2 linked regions of the Oligoflexus sp. genome follow. The protein of the gene in region 2 interacts with the protein of the main gene of each other region in a pairwise test. Links are inferred from orthologs where the notes say so. Each region holds a gene or a part of one and is shown on either strand. Other genes may lie near its edges.

Region 1 (3,103 bases), on a different replicon or contig from region 2:
GAGCAGCTCATCAAAGCTCTGACTCAGACTGAATGCACCCTCGCCGCCAAGATCCGAAGTCTGAGCCAGAAGACGCATCCATCCCGGTCCCAGACGCGGAAGTTCGGCAAGCTGTTCCAGGATCGCCACGCGCATGTCCCGGGCCGTACGCTGTAAAAGAGCCATCATCAGCGAGGTTTTCCCCGCGCCGGTAGGTCCTGCAATCAAAAGAGGTGCGGACGCAGCGGCAACACGGTCCAGCTCCGTGATCATAAAAGATGTCACAAAATCTTTAAGATCAAGAGCACGGAGGCGATGACGCCGGAGACTCAAAAGTGGACCATCGCGTGAAACCGGAGGCAAGACGCAGTGCCAGCGGAAATGCTCGGCGTCCATCTCCAAAGCGCCACCCGCGGCCGGCATCAAAGGATCCAGACGCAGGTTCTGTGAAAAAGCCAGGTTCTGACAGGCTTCGATCATACTTTGAGTGGAGGAAAAAGGTGAAGATTCCATGCGCCTTTGAGCGCCAGAGAGAAGAAGGACCTGATCACAGCCATTGATCAGAACTTCATCCAAACAAGGGTCGCGAAAGTAGGATGCGAGAAGATTTTGTATGAGCAAGACAGCCCCTCCAGTAAGAGGGGACAGGTCTTTCGTCTATCAGCAATAGTAATCGGGCACGCAGGCGTGGAACATGTCATGGAAGTCGCCTTCCGATGTTCCAGGCAGCACGGCGATAAAGATTTCCGCCAGCAGGTTGCTGACTTCTTCATCATCCCAGTCACGAGTATCAATGACGCGGGCTCCTTCGAGCATGCGTTCAATGATGTCACTGGAAAGAATCCCTTTATGCCGGCACAGCTCAATCTTCGACCAGATCTTGTTGCTAAAGTTGATGCGTTCCATCGGATTGGTGATGCGAACGCCTTCGCCTTTGCTTTGCAGCATAGCGAGTGATTCCACGACGGTTCCCGAATTCACGGCTTTTTCCACCCAGTCGCAGGCCGCTTCGATATCCGTCGAAGAAAACCCTGCTTCCAGAAGCTCGTCGCGAACGTAACGTTCCGTCAGTTCCAGTTCGTCATAGCCAAAGATTACCATTTCGGCCATGGCACGGACCACAGACCACCACGTCGCCTGTGAAGTGACACTGTGCATGTCTCACTCCCCTCAACTGGATCCATCAATATCTTAAGTTCTGATATCAACGGTTCCGATATTAATGCTGAATGTACTTTCTTATAGACTAAGACTTTGTCCCCGGGAAAGCAAAACAAATTCCTTAAACACGATCGAAGCCAGAACCAGCTTCAAACCAATCCCTGCCGTCACAGCTCCAGGCCATGCGCATATAGTCCTGCGCGGAAAAGAAAGGTGTCGCGCCCTCCAGCAGCAACTGTTTCGAGCCGAGTGCGCGCACATCATCTTCGGGATGCACCATGACAAAGACCTCCCGACCCTGTTCCAATGCGAGCTGGGCGGTCACTTTTGCGCCAGATCGTTCACCTGCGAGCATCAGAAGAAGACGCGGCGAAAGCCCTGTGATGATGCGGTTTCGTACCGGAAAATCATAAGGTCTGGCAGGATATTCCCAGAGTCTTTCGCTAATGAAAACCGCTCCGGATTTTTGCAGGAGTCGAAAGACGTTTTCGTTGCAACGCGGATAGAAGCGTGAGAGTCCGCCCGCGAGCACCACAATCGTTGGACAGGGCCTTTCTCCCGAGCGCAGCGCTCCCCGATGCCCTGTGATGTCGCAACCCAAAGCTCCACCACTGACAATGACACCCCCTTCCGCGGCCAGGGCGGCAGCCAGCTCTTCCGTTTCCCGCAGAGCAAAACCAGACGCACGGCGCGAGCCCACAATGCTGATCGAAGGCTTGCTCAAGGTCTCGGGCGGACCCAAAACGGTCAGGCAGTTGGGTGGATCTTTGATACATGCAAGAAGCGCCGGATAAAGCGGATGATAGAAGTCGATCAGCTGCGCACCGGCACGCGTGGTCTGCTTGATATTTTCATGAATCAAAGTGGCGAGAGCGATCGGACTCGCTTGAGCTGAGCGCATGAGATTCGTCCACGGTACGGTCCCTGCCTCCAAACGATAGTGAATATAATCAGCCCAATCGCTCACCCCGAGCGCTTCGATCGTAACGCGCGGGTCTTCGCTCTCCTGATGTAACGGCAGAGACAGCCAGCGATACATCCATTGGGATAGGACATGAGAACAATGCGCTTCGAGTTGGGGAATGACGGACATGAAACCTCCTTCGCACAAACGAAAAGAGGTTTAAATTTTCTGAAAGGGAAAAACCACGGACATGGAATCAAGGCTCGGACAAATACTCAGGGACTCGCCTTATCACCCAGTCGAACTTCGAGCACATCGCTCAAAATAAAACCGAGGGCACCGGACGCGGAGGCATCCACGATGTAGGCCTTGGCCACCTGACTCTCCGTATCCGGCAGATCACCGCGCAGAAAACTCGGCGCGGCCACCTTCACGTTCTGCATGATGTTGTAGACCTGGCCTTCCTGCAGCTTGTTTTCGTTCTGCTCAAGGAAGACGAAGGCCCCACGGCCGCCGACCGCCATGAAGGGCTCGGTAAACGCCACGACCTGCTGATTCGCGCCCTGAATGCTTTGCGGAGGATTCACGGGCATGCTGCGCTTGGTCGAACGGTACGCGATCACCATGTCGCCGGGCATCACGCCGAGCCTGTTGTAAATGACCTGGGCCCGGAACACGTCCTCGTCTTCGTCCTTGGAATTCACCTGGATATGCGCGATGAATTCATAACGGTAGCCCACGAAGTCGTTGCCGTTTTTGGTCCGCACTTTACCGGTTTCCCGCACGATCGTATAGCTGGTGCCGGTCTTCAGGCTGTCGTCGTCTTCAGGCTCCACGATCAGGAACTGGCCTTTGTCGATCAGATAGGAACCAGCCGAGCCACCCACGATACGACCCAGCTCTTCGAATTCATCCGCCACGATAAAAGCTGGTACGATAAGTGGCACCTTATCAGGACGCTCGCGCTCGCCCACGACTTCGATCATATCGTCGATGCCGGCGACGGACTCCAGATCCTTCGCATCGGTGATCTGCTGATTGGTCGGAATCTCGGAACGC
Region 2 (3,099 bases):
ATGACAGCGAGGATGCTGAAGCAGCTCAGGCTGCGCTTGAGCCCGTTCCGATTGGTGGCGCTTACCTGGCCTGCCGCTATGAAGTCATGCCTGACAACGGCGAAGTCTGGTGTCGCCTGGAAGAGAATAGTCAGCCCGTGTTTGTGAATTCGTCTCCAACTCTGGAGAATTGGGTCTTCACGCAGAATGATGTTCCCTTCGATGCCGCACCCCTGGCCTTGGATACGACGAGCGGCTGGCAGTGGGCGATTAAAATCCCCCAGGATATCCTGGTGGACGTCTCGCTTGATATCTTTGTCAACGGCATGCGCTATCACTTCAATACCACTATCTCGAGCTTGCCGCCTGATGATGACAATAGCGGTCCGGGTTCCGGTACAACGCCCGCGGCTCCGATGCAGGACAAACGCTATGCCTATGGTGGAAGCGCGAGTTTCGTCGTCGATAATAATCCCTTCTCACTCGCGGCACCGGAAAGCTGTCTGCCGGCTGAAGGCGGGAACACGTTGCCGGATCCAACTTTGCCGAACCTGCGCCTCTTTTTGAAGGCGCAGAGCTTTCACTTTCCCTTCAAAATGAGCAAGGACAGTCTTCTGACCGTGAGCCTCGATGAAGTCTGCGGTCAGATGCGCCCGATTCATTATGCTGAACTTTTAGGTCCCGGTGTGAATATCCGTGCGGCCATTCCCATCGGTGCGAAAAAAGTCGTGGTAACGCGGGGTACGGCGCTGCCGCCCGGCGATTATGAAGTGCGCGTTCACTTTGTTCCGCGCAGCTTTGCTGATCTGCAGGCGCAGGAAAGTTTCGCCTTTGGCAAAATGATTCTGGAATCGAGCAGCGAGCTGTCGCCTGGACGGGCGTATACCAACAATAATAAACCGGACTGACTCCGCTGAAAACGATAAGAGCGACCCCTCTTAACGAGGAGCCGCTCGAAAGCACAGTAAGCTCAAACTCAATCCTTGGCGCCGGCAGCCTTGGCCTTCGGCTCAGCATCATCGGCTTTTCCCTTACGGGCGCCTTTGGCTTCAGCCTTGGCCACGTCCGACTCTTTTTTCGGTTCCTGCAGATTGGGGAAATTGAGCTTCTTCTTCACTTCGTATTCGATCTGGGCTTTCAGCTCGGGATTGCCTTCCAGGAATTCCTTCGCTTTCTCACGGCCCTGACCCAAACGCTGATCCTTGTAAGAGAACCAGGCGCCGGTCTTGGTAATGATTTCATGGTTGGAAGCCAGATCGATCAGATCACCGATATGGGAAATACCCGTACCGAAGAGCACATCGAACTCCGCTTCTTTGAAAGGCGCGGCAACCTTGTTCTTCACGACTTTCACACGCACGCGGTTCCCGATCACATCCTCGCCCTGCTTGATGGACGCCAAGCGGCGGATATCAAGACGAACCGAAGAATAGAACTTGAGCGCGTTACCACCGGTGGTGGTTTCCGGACTTCCAAACATCACACCGATCTTCATACGGATCTGGTTGATGAAGATGACCGTACAGTTCGTACGGGACACGGAGCCGGTCAGTTTCCGAAGAGCCTGGGACATCAGGCGGGCCTGAAGACCCACATGCATGTCACCCATCTCGCCTTCGATTTCCGCTTTCGGGGTCAGAGCCGCCACAGAGTCGATGATCACAAGGCTCACCGCTTCACTGCGCACCAGCATATCGACGATTTCCAGAGCCTGTTCGCCGGTATCAGGCTGTGAAACCAGAAGTTCATCCAGGTTCACGCCGATCTTTTTCGCGTAGGAGGTATCAAGAGCATGCTCAGCATCCACAAAAGCTGCCACACCGCCGGCTTTTTGCACTTCAGCCGCAATATGCAGAGTCAGCGTTGTTTTCCCGCTGGATTCTGGTCCAAAGATCTCGATCACACGTCCCTTGGGCAAACCACCCACTCCGAGAGCTGCATCCAGTGACAAGGAACCGGTCGAAATAGATTCGATCCGACTGGCATCCTGCTCCGCCTGACCCAAACGCATGATGGCACCTTTGCCGAATTGCTTCTCAATCGAGCTCAGCGCTGCGTCAATGGCCTTTGTGCGTTCGGCGGAATTTTCTAAACCCATGTTATCTCCTCTCGATAGTGTCGATCCGCTCCAGAGCCATCAGGGTTCCCCCTGCTACGGCCATGGGCATCAAAATAAAATGAACGAAGGGTATCACCAGCCACAGGCCAAAGCCTAAAATGGCAAAATAATCCTGTCTCGCTTCCCTTAACCTTTGTTTCAGACTCCAGCCTCGCCTGGCCATGGGATAATCATAGTAATCCCACCCTACCAGACTAGCTGCCACAAATATGCCCAGAAGATTCAGCCCCGGTACCAGAAAGACCAGAAGAGACAGTACCATAATGAGCAGGACCTTCTTGAGTTCCTCCGGAATATTCTTGAGCGACTGCCACAGCGAGATTTCCGTCACCCGCCCCCGCTTCTCCTTCTCCACCGCACAGGACAGCAACTCATAGAGCGGCGCCGCCAGAACGTTGGTGGTCAAAAGACCAAAGAGAAGAGACAGTCCCAAAGCTGCCAGATAGAGCAGGCCCTTGCTTATGTAATAAAGAAGGACCCAGAGCCACCCCTCACCCGGTTCGAAGAGCAGGGTTCGCATAATATCCGCCTGGTATTCCCAAAAAAGCAGCAGCGCAGCTGCCATCAGTCCCAATCCTACCAGAGTTGGGATGAACAAAAGAAGGAACCAAATCGGATGTTGGCTTAGCCACTTGACTCCCAACCAATACAGACGACTGCCGCGAACCAAATCGCGGATGGGATTGATCATGCGAAACATACTTTCCTGCCGCAGGGGCGGCATCTTCAGCTACGGAAACCGGAAGCCGATACACAGTCTAAGCATTCTCACGGGAAAACTGAAGAGACATCCCATGCAAGCGTCCGCGGCTGAAGACTCAATCCAACAACCATACAATGATATGGCCTCACACCCTTTTAAACGGTTTTCCATCCGACTTCCAAGAGAAATTTTGTACTTTTTTGCAAAGGCGTGGAGCTCATGCATTCTGCTGCTTATTTGGGGAGCAAACCCCCATGCATACGCGGCTGAGTCCCAGGACGGATGGCGCTCTGCGGCG

Evidence for each region.
Region 1: the proteins of recA (region 2) and VFO10_RS14250 interact in binary tests that used the Bacillus subtilis proteins (3 or more experiments, as listed by UniProt). The link is inferred for Oligoflexus sp. from one-to-one orthologs.

Annotation. Positions count from the first base shown.
Region 1 is NZ_DASTAT010000066.1:33,767-36,869, reverse strand. Bases 248-3,029 are described here. They hold VFO10_RS14250 (DNA-processing protein DprA), read right to left. Parts: upstream 2,234-3,029; coding sequence 1,262-2,233; downstream 248-1,261. Other genes in these bases: VFO10_RS14245 (LysM peptidoglycan-binding domain-containing protein), read right to left, coding at 2,320-3,029; VFO10_RS14255 (DUF494 family protein), read right to left, coding at 640-1,137; VFO10_RS14260 (ATPase, T2SS/T4P/T4SS family), read right to left, coding at 248-600. Outside these bases: more of VFO10_RS14260, read right to left, coding at 1-247; more of VFO10_RS14245, read right to left, coding at 3,030-3,103. UniProt on the Bacillus subtilis protein: Protein that helps load RecA onto ssDNA during transformation. Binds cooperatively to circular ssDNA, is able to bridge different segments of DNA. Favors the loading of RecA onto SsbA- or SsbB-coated ssDNA and formation of RecA-DNA filaments.
Region 2 is NZ_DASTAT010000050.1:7,907-11,005, reverse strand. The notes cover bases 17-2,794. They hold recA (recombinase RecA), read right to left. Parts: upstream 2,078-2,794; coding sequence 956-2,077; downstream 17-955. Other genes in these bases: VFO10_RS09970 (EI24 domain-containing protein), read right to left, coding at 2,079-2,789; VFO10_RS09980 (hypothetical protein), read left to right, coding at 17-887. In the rest of the region: more of VFO10_RS09980, read left to right, coding at 1-16. UniProt on the Bacillus subtilis protein: Multifunctional protein involved in homologous recombination, DNA repair and competence.